3 regions of the Paenibacillus sp. PastF-3 genome follow, and region 2 is predicted to be linked to each of the others. Evidence: riboswitches for the same ligand, from Rfam matches in the RefSeq annotation. Region 2 holds a riboswitch; each other region holds the start of a gene.
The links. Region 2 has a riboswitch for cyclic di-AMP ahead of M2444_RS23885 (C40 family peptidase). Riboswitches for the same ligand answer to the same signal wherever they lie in the genome.
Positions count from the first base shown of each region.

Region 1: it holds a riboswitch for cyclic di-AMP, as region 2 does, so the genes downstream of both, M2444_RS03825 (APC family permease) here and M2444_RS23885 (C40 family peptidase) in region 2, are expected to answer to the same signal.
Region 3: it holds a riboswitch for cyclic di-AMP, as region 2 does, so the genes downstream of both, M2444_RS32710 (C40 family peptidase) here and M2444_RS23885 (C40 family peptidase) in region 2, are expected to answer to the same signal.

Region 1 is NZ_JARXWM010000001.1:833,200-836,479, reverse strand. It holds gene M2444_RS03835 (DsbA family protein) at 1-352, shown strand, start outside; gene M2444_RS03830 (disulfide oxidoreductase) at 349-813, shown strand; cyclic di-AMP (ydaO/yuaA leader) riboswitch at 1,010-1,167, shown strand; gene M2444_RS03825 (APC family permease) at 1,291-3,108, shown strand.
Region 2 is NZ_JARXWM010000014.1:52,588-55,867, forward strand. It holds gene M2444_RS23875 (DUF6803 family protein) at 70-555, opposite strand; gene M2444_RS23880 (TVP38/TMEM64 family protein) at 727-1,308, shown strand; cyclic di-AMP (ydaO/yuaA leader) riboswitch at 1,492-1,623, shown strand; gene M2444_RS23885 (C40 family peptidase) at 1,628-2,095, shown strand; gene M2444_RS23890 (hypothetical protein) at 2,324-2,509, opposite strand; gene M2444_RS23895 (Ig-like domain-containing protein) at 2,735-3,112, shown strand; gene M2444_RS23900 (CueP family metal-binding protein) at 3,257-3,280, shown strand, end outside.
Region 3 is NZ_JARXWM010000032.1:24,772-28,051, reverse strand. It holds gene M2444_RS32720 (c-type cytochrome) at 1-294, opposite strand, end outside; gene M2444_RS32715 (GNAT family N-acetyltransferase) at 422-907, opposite strand; gene M2444_RS32710 (C40 family peptidase) at 1,110-1,601, opposite strand; cyclic di-AMP (ydaO/yuaA leader) riboswitch at 1,607-1,748, opposite strand; gene M2444_RS32705 (C40 family peptidase) at 2,108-2,536, opposite strand; cyclic di-AMP (ydaO/yuaA leader) riboswitch at 2,590-2,727, opposite strand; gene M2444_RS32700 (hypothetical protein) at 2,941-3,280, opposite strand, start outside.

The DNA.
Region 1 (3,280 bases), on a different contig from region 2:
CTCACTTGCTGCATTATCTGTTTATCATCAGAATAATGATGAGTTCTGGAAGTTCTATGATGCTGTATATGCTCAGCAAGGTGATGAAAGTGAAGAATGGGCGACTGAAGATTTCTTAGTAAGCCTTGCGGAGAAAGAGAAGTTAGCTATCGATTACGAACTGCTTCGTAAAGATATTAAGGATCGTACGTATGCAGATGAGCTGAATAAGGGTATGCAGTTAGCTAGTGAAGCTGGGGTGACGACTACACCATCCCTTTACATCAATGGAGTAATGATTGCGGATCCTTTTAACATTGAAGCGATTTCAACTGAAATTAACGACGCCGCAAAAGCTGTGGAGGCAAAGTGACAAAGTTCCTATCTTTTTGCAAGCGTAACTGCCTGTATCTGGCCTGGTTCGTCTCTTTAGTTGCTGTAGCTGGTAGCTTGTATTTGAGCGAAGTATTGAAATATGAACCTTGTAAGCTTTGCTGGTTCCAGCGAATTTTTATGTATCCGCAGTTATTCCTCTTGGGAATTGCGACGTTTCGAGGAGATAAAAGGATTATCCCATATGTACTTCCATTAAGCTTGATTGGTGGCAGTATCTCGATTTATCATTATGCGGAGCAGAAGATTCCTGCGTTAAGTAAAGTGCTTCCTTGTACAATTGGTGTTCCTTGTAATAAGGATTACTTGAACTATTTCGGATTCATTACGATTCCTTTTCTTGCTTTAATCGCGTTTGCTTTAATAAGTATTTTACTTTGGTACGGACGCAAGGAAGAAGAAGTGATGGAATTAGAAACAGAAGAAAGTTTAGGATTTTGATTTTTCAACTTTGAAGGAACGAAAAAATGTGAAAAGTGACTAAAAACACGACCCAGAGGGATAATTGAAGAGAATGAAAGAGAGCATCCAATTAGACGCTGTATTTGCGCTTTTTGGATGTTTTTTCATTCTTTTTTCATTTTTTTCAACGCTTTACTGCATACACTTTGTAGACTAATATTAGACCTTGTGAGAAGTTGAATATGCGCTGAATTTTCTTAGGAAAAACGGGGGAACCAAACTTGGCATATGTGCCAATGGGGTGAATCGGAATAGGTCGATTGGACTTGTACCGTAGGGCTAAACCACAGCCCGAATCCGCCAGCTAACCTCGTAAGCAAGGTGGGATAATGACCATGCATAGCATGCGGATCATTTCCGTATGCTATTTTTTGTGTCTGCATTTATGAAATCCACCAATGAAAACAGCGCGCGGAAATTCCGTTTCAGCTCCCAAAGAAAGGAACTGTATCCACCATGGTAAGCAAGGTAAAACGACTATTGATCGGGCGTCCGATGAAGTCGAACGAACTCGATCATGAAAAGTTATCCAAGGTTAAAGCACTGGCTGTCCTGTCTTCTGATGCGCTCTCGTCTGTAGCCTACGGAACGGAACAAATTCTGATTGTACTGGTGGCTGCCGGGTTTACTGCCATCTGGTATTCCCTGCCAATTGCATTAGCCGTATTGGGCCTGCTGGCCATCCTGATTTTATCCTATCGGCAGACGATCTACGCTTATCCGCAAGGAGGAGGAGCTTACATCGTTGCCAAGAGTAATCTTGGTGTTCCGACAGGGCTTTTAGCAGGAGGGTCTTTGTTAGTGGATTACATTCTGACCGTAGCTGTTAGTGCCTCGGCAGGGACAGATGCGATCACATCAGCGTTTCCAAGTCTTCATAATCACACGGTTCTTATTGCTGTATCCGTAATTATTCTTCTAACATTGATTAATCTTCGCGGAGTTACAGAATCGGCTTCATTTATCGCAATCCCAGTGTATTTGTTTGTGGTGTCGATTGTAGTTTTGATTATCTCCGGTGTTATTAAATATGCAGCAGGTGGCGTACATGCGAATGTCCCTGAAATAGGCAGCGCCGTCTCCAATGTTAGTTTGTTTCTACTATTAAAAGCCTTCAGTTCTGGTTGTTCGGCACTTACGGGTGTAGAGGCTGTATCTAATGCCATTCCAAACTTTAAAGCACCGGCTGAAAAGAATGCAGCCAAGACCTTAATGGTCATGGGGGTTATACTTGGATTTATGTTTACAGGTATCACATTACTGGCCTATTGGTACGGTATAGTGCCTGATGAAAAGGCAACGGTTGTTTCTCAGATCGCTGAATCGACCTTTGGTCGCGGAACTTTATATTTTTTCATTCAAGGGATTACAGCAGTCATTTTATTCTTAGCAGCTAATACAGCTTACTCAGCGTTCCCGCTGCTCGCCTTTATGTTTGCAAAAGATAAATATATGCCACATGCTTTTATGGTTCGTGGTGACCGTCTAGGTTTCTCAAATGGTATTATTTTTCTAGGTGTTCTGTCTGCTGTACTTGTAGCTGCATTTCACGGAAATACAGAAAGCTTGATTCCTCTTTATGCGGTAGGTGTCTTCATTCCGTTCACATTGTCCCAGCTTGGAATGATGGTTCATTGGTTTAAAACCAAACCAGCGGGATGGAAAAAAAGATTTGTTGTAAATACCATCGGTATGCTGACTACATTGACAATTACGCTTATTTTTATCATTACTAAGTTCTCAAGCGTATGGATGGCGTTCATTTTCTTACCTGCTGTAATGTTTGTGTTCCACCGCATTCACAAGCACTATTTGAACACAGCAGATCAGCTTCGTATATGTCCGGCTACGGATAAACCTTTGATTAAAGGAAGTACGGTTGTTGTCCCTGTTGCTGGTGTAACACGTGCTGTACTGCATTCCATCAGCTATGCCAAGTCTCTAACAGATAATGTAGTAGCCGTGTATGTTGGCTTTGATGAAGAGGACATTCAAAAGATGGAGCAACGGTGGGAGGAATGGAATCCGGGTGTACGCCTGATTGTACTTCGTTCCAGATATCGCAGTATTATTCGTCCGTTAGTGAAATTTATTGATACCGTGGAGTGGAAGACCGCAGCGACGGATCATATCACGATTCTGATTCCACAGTTTATAACTAAGCATTGGTGGCAAGCTGTACTTCATAATCAGACCAGCTTTTTAATCCGTTCGTATCTAATGAATTCAAAAGATGTTGTAGTTGCGACTGTCCCCTATCATTTGAATAAATAATGGATTATTAAGGAGAGGCTATATCCGGAACGTTCGGTATATAGTCTCTTTTGTATTTTTTTTGAAGGAAAATGCTGCAAATCAACAAAATTTTAAATTTATAGGTTGACACAGAGAATGAGAATCAATATCATTTAAAAGTGAGACAGAGGTAAACAACACCTTTGAATAT
Region 2 (3,280 bases):
ACATTCGATGTTTTCTATAAAAAAAGACTTCGAAGTATATCTTCGAAGTCTTTTTGCAATCTTTCTTTATTACTGATTCATACCAGCCATTCCGCTTACAATCTCAGGATTAACCATCCCAAAGATCATGGCGATGTGTGCAACAACGAGAAACCCGCTGACGAGAATAAAGTGAAGCTTGAGCTTTCCTTCTTCCGAACGTTTACGGCCGATAAGCCCAAGCTCCAAAAGAGCCAGAGGCAGCAGGAAGAATACGCCACTGAGGTAAAATCCAACCGCGACTACGTCTACCCAGGAATGCCACTCTCCATTTACGGTCAGAGGGACAAAAGCTGTCGGGAAGAGATACAAGAAAACTCCTGTAAAGTAGAGACCGGCCAAAATACTGCAGATTCGGTTAAACGCCTTTAATCCACCCTGGACGTTTTTGTTGAAAAGGATAAAGAACTCGGTTACTGTAATAGTCTCAGCAAAAATGACGGGGATTGCCATAAAGATGATCAGATTCCACGGCTGGCTGTCCATAAGAAGGGACATGTAATGAGTCATGTTCATTGATTAATTCCCTCCATTTATATAATTACTGCAAGAGTTATCATATGTGGAAAGTTTGTAGAAGAGATTGGAGAAGGAGTATCAATAGATGGAAAATAGAGTTGAAGATATAGAGTATAGAATTCGTTTAGAAGATAGGTATACTACGTGGATTGAAAGTGAAGGGGAAGTATGGAATACCTAGGAGTGGATTCAGAATTACTCATGCGGTGGCTGATGGTATGGGGAGCCTGGGCAGTCCTCATAAGTTTATTGATAAATGTGGTCATAAGTGTTGTAGGAATCATTCCATCAGTGGCACTAACGACTGTGAATATGTTAGTCTTTGGTGTGGTTCCCGGGTTTCTTCTCTCTTGGATCGGAGAAGTTTTAGGGGCAGCCGTCTCTTATCTTCTTTATCGCAAAGGTACCTTAACTTATAAGGAGAAATATCGTCCGAATAAAACCATCAAATGGCAGTCCCAGATTCAATCATTAAGTCCGAAGCGTCAGTTTTTTAGCATAATAATTGTCCGATCAGCGCCGTTAATTCCTTCATCATTAGTCACTCTAATCTGCGTTATTTCCAAAGTAGGCTTTTCAAGTTTTATAGTTGCTTCTGCGATAGGTAAAATACCATCGTTGCTACTTGAGACACTCATTGGCTATGGATATGTTAATCTAATGGACACTAAATTCAAGTTAATGATTACAATTTTGTTTCTTTTATTGAGCACCATTATTTTTTATCTTGATAGAAAGAAAAAGGGATAATGCATGGACAATAGAAAAATAGTTACTTATATAAATAGGGTTTTTGCGTAATTAAAGCTCGAAAATCTGCATTATACACTAAAAAAGTGTAGAAACTATGTAGTTTAAAAATAAAAGTATAAAATTTGTGAAAGCATTGACAGGCGATTTCTTGATATATTAAAGTGTAATTAGTTACAAAATATTAACCAACTGCCGAATTTCGTATTGAAAACGGGGGAACCATTCCGGGTGAATTATTCTTGTGAGCAAGAGAATATAGGGAACCTTTAACCGAACCCTCAGCTAACTCCGTAGGCATTGAAGGGAGAACAAGGTTCTGAAGAAAGTCATTTTATCTTTACTAGGAGCTGCAGTTATTTTCACAACAGCTGTACCAAGTACTTTTGCAAGTGAGGTAAAACTGGAGAGTGAAGTGAATCAGGTACTCGGGACACCTTATTTATGGGGTGGAACCACTAAGGCAGGATTCGATTGTTCCGGATTCATCCTGTATGTACTAAAAAAGTTTAATGTGGATGATCTTCCACGCACTTCCCAGTCACAAGCTAAAGTAGGGACACCCGTTGCAAAAGAGAACTTACGATCAGGAGATTTGGTGTTTTTTAATACCTTTGGTAATGGTATCTCCCATGCCGGAATTTACTTAGGCGACGATCAATTCGCCCACTCCTCAAGCAGCAAGGGAGTAAGCATAAGCAAGTTGTCCGAAAGATACTACAAAGATCGTTATGTTACGGCTCGGCGTGTAGTAGATAAAGAGAGTTATCTTAGTATGGTTAATTAAGTAATAGGTGAGGGGGTATCCAGCAGCCATATATGGCTGCAGGATACCCCTAGTTTTTTAGAAGATCCCAGAACGGTCTGTTTTCTCATTTCCCTAATCCCACAGATTCCTCCTCAACATACAAAGGAGTCCCCTATATATCATGGGGACTCCTTTGTATGTTGGTCACTAATATCTTTTCAAATGGATATAATCATATGTTTGCTCTAGGGTATGTATGTGATGTTCTTATAACCTAATATCAATAGTTTGCCCACGATATTCGTCCAGTATATTTGCCTTTGGGTTTTGAATGGGTTCTTTAGCATGCTCGTGATTGGTGATTTTTTTGTCTCCTGTTCCCGTATGCATTCCATCCATTCCACAGTTCTTTGGCATATTAGCTGAACCTGATAATCCACTTAACCCATTCATATAATATTCCTCCTAGTAGTATAATTCAACTCTTTAATACCCTCTCATGGTAACACTTAAATGTACATTTTATATGTGGTAGGTGAGTAGAAGCCCAATTTCTTTTGGTTGGACAACTTGGAAGAAGTCTACACTCTCACTCGGATTCGTTAATTATTTTTAAAAAGAACATCATATCTTCATACTTTCTCCAAAATGTATTGCTATACTGTGAGGAGATTAAGAATGAAGGTATTGAAAAAAGGTGTATTAACAGCTACATTATCTGTAGCTTTTTTAACATTAACAATCACCAGTCCAGCTGCTTTAACGCCAGCGACACAAGCGGCACAAGCGGTAAAAGTAACTTCAATTGCAGTCAAAGGCCCTTCTAATCCTTTAAGGCCATCTGAAACCTTTCAGCTGAAGCCCACCGCGGTGACCTCACCCAAAGGCGGGAAAATAAAGATAACCTATTCTTCAAGTAATTCTAAAGTAGCAACGGTAAATGCAAGTGGATTAGTGACAGCGGTTGCTTCAGGAAAGGCTACCATTAATGTAAATTCAGGCGGCAAAAAAACATCTGTAGTAATAAATGTGGTAACTTCTGATCACAAACACTGATGCTTAACAAGAGAATTATGAGCATGATGCCAGTAAAATTATAAACTGAATCCCAGCAGTTCCTGATCCCTGGAAATAGATTGGCCAGAGCAAAAGATGTAATATTAAACGGCACTAAATGTAAAAAGGAAGGTAGTAAATTTCATGAATAAAAAAGTATTTATGTCC
Region 3 (3,280 bases), on a different contig from region 2:
AAAGGAAGGCATTTGACCGCGTCCTTTAGTTACAATACTGTAGATTGCTTCAGCATCATGTTGACCGCCTTCGTTTTGAAGACTGGGTCCAACTCCACCTTGAAGCTGATCGCCGTGACAGGTAATACAGCTGGCTTTCACGGTTGCTTCCGCCTTTGCTGCATCCAATTGGACTTCCGGCATCGTCGGCTTATTCTGTTCAGCTACCTCTTCTTTACCTGGAAGTGTAAACATAAGTACTACCGCAAAGGCACAGGCGGCAAAAAACAAACCGCTCATGATCCATTTCTGCATCCCAGTTCGTCCCTTCTATGTAAGCTGCTCCCTACATTATAGCTCAAGGTGAAGCGTTATCATAGGGTTTGTGACAAAAAAATGAACGACAATGCCATCAAATCATTGAAAAATATGGAATTTAATATTATTTGTCATAGACCATGCAATAAAAAGGTTTGTTTCCTGTGGGGGTTAGGCGCTCATACGTATCGGTAATCGTAAATCCACACTTTTGGTAAGTTCGGATCGCCCGCTGGTTCCAGGTCAATACCTCTAGATCAATCTCACGCTCAGGATAACGAATTAAGGCTGCTTGCACGATTGCATCCATGAATGTTTTGCCTAGACCTTGACCGCATAGATCAGGGCGCATGCCAATTCCCAAGCGAACAACACCTTCCATTGGAAACAACTGCGCGAATCCACATAAAATCCCTTGCCCATTTAATATGGAGACATATTGCTCATTACGTAGCTGAGGGTCACCGAACTCGATTCCAAGAGCCTGCATTTGCTCCCATGGCATCCAGCCGTAAATATTATAAGGGGCAGTGTAATCCCAGTTGCAAATCTCTTCCGCGTGACTGGTCTCCATAGGCGCTACATGAAACGTAACAGAGGAATTTATCATAAGGTTAAGGACCTCCTTTCACGGGGGTTGCTTTAAAATATAAGAAAGTATACTAATTATATACAAAAATAGGCTTGGTCGACTCAGAAATTTATGAGATTATTGTTTTACAAATTCTGAGAGGGGTAAATACTAAATAAGACAAAAAACAAGCTCTTCCCCAAGAATCAACATCTTGGAAAAGAGCCTATGTACGATTTACTTATTGAACATCATCATTATCTTCTGTCTCAGAAGCAACAGAATGATAAGCATCCGTGCTCATAATGCGTTTAGCGCCGATGTAGCGTTTCACGTAGTAGCTATCACTCAGGGAGCTAATCGTTACACCGCGTGAGGAAGATGCGTGTGCAAACTTGCCTTCACCGACATAAATACCGACATGGGAGACACCCTTGCCACTTGTATTGAAGAATACAAGATCTCCAGATCTTAAATCATCTTGGGAGATAGCAGTACCCATTTGAAACTGGGAACCTGATTGGTGTGGTAGGTTAATACCAATTTTATCAAATACATACATTGTAAATCCGGAGCAATCAAATCCATTTGTGGAGATGCCGCCGGATACGTACTTAGTTCCGATGGTCTTGTCGATCACTTTATCCATTTTGGAATCCGCGAAAGCGCTTCCTGCTCCAATGGTGAAAATAATGGAAAAGCTAAGTACTGCTGCTGCTAGCTTCTTCTTCAAAAGTTTATACCCCTTCCGGATGCCTACGAGGTTAGCTTAAGGGTTCGGTTGAAGGTCCCCTATGACCCCTCTAAAAATGGAGGTCAATTCACCCAAAGTTGGTTCCCCCGTTTTCCTAATAGTCAGGAAACTCGGCTGATACTGTTGATTAGGAATAGCTTGTAATCAATACATGACAAAACCTTTGTAAATAACAACTTAATGATTACAAAAATGTTACTAAAATCTTACTGCAGTTATTGTAACAAACAGAGTGCCGCTTGGCAATCGTTTTTAACATAATCATGCAGAAAAATTCGTTTTTTTAAAGACAAAATGCATATGTAAGCGATAATATTAAACTAATTTTTATATTTATTGAAATTTTTATCAAATAAAATTGTTTAAAGTCTGTTCTAGAGGTGTAAAGAATATAATGAGGCAAAAGAAAACCTGGATTCGATTAAGTCAATAATCAAACCCAGGTCCTATATAATGTAATTGTGTGGTTTAGTTGTGGCGAAGTATTAATCGTAGGCTACAGCTTGATATGAGGAAGTACTCATTACTCTTTTAGCACCAACGTAGCGATTGGCCCAGTAGGACTGGCTAAGTGAAGTGATGGTTACGCCATATGAAGATGATGATTGTGCGAATTTTCCGTTTCCAACATAAATGCCGACATGGGATACGCCGTTGCCCAATGTGTTAAAGAAAACTAGGTCACCTGAACGCAACTTGCTTTTGGCTACAGGAGTTCCAACATTATATTGAGCTTTTGAAGTACGGGGCAAAGAAAGACCCACCTTCTTGAATACATACGTAGTAAATCCAGAACAGTCAAACCCGGCAGTGCTAGTGCCTCCGGTTTTATAGGCAACTCCAATTGTCTTTGAAATAACACTGTCCATCTTAGAATCTGCAAAGGCACTTCCTCCACCAATAGAGAACGCCATCACAAGTCCTAGCGCCGCAGCGACGCATGCTTTTCTTAAATTCTTCAAAAAAATTGTACCCCTTCCAATGCCTGTGAGGTTAGCTTAAGGATTCGGTAGAAGTTTCCCTATGATCCCTGCAAAGCGAGATCAATTCACCCAAAATATGGTTCCCCCACTTCCTGGTGCCAGGAATTCGGCGTTTTATGCACCAGATAGTGACTTATCGACAAAACTACGATAAATACATGAAGTTATGTAGAAATCGTTTCAAATGATTACAAACTTGTTACCAATGGAACAGGACTTATTGTAACAAAGTCTTTATGATTTTGCAAATCGACATAATTTTCTATAACGCGAAAGAGTCCCGGCTCCTGATTGAGGAACCGGGACTCTTATATTATGTGCTGTAAGACCTTGAATTATTGTGGGAATGCTTTACTGTGCCATAGATGATATTGTGCTGAGATTCCCCACATTTTGAAGAGTGTAGAAGGCAGGGGTGAGATTTGACGGATAATCAGCGCCGGTAGGCCAGGGCAGAAGAGACCCGTTAGTCCGCATATTAGCAAAAGAACCAGACCTGCTGCACCAAGTAGGATTGAAATGCCTATTGCTGGAATCAGCGACTTCAAGCAAATGAATAGGGAGGAGAACATCCCCGTGCCGCTGGTATAACCAAACTGCATATATAGAAGGAACAGGCGTACGATAAAGATGTATATAAGCCATGCCAATACGTATGGAATTAGATGAAGTAAC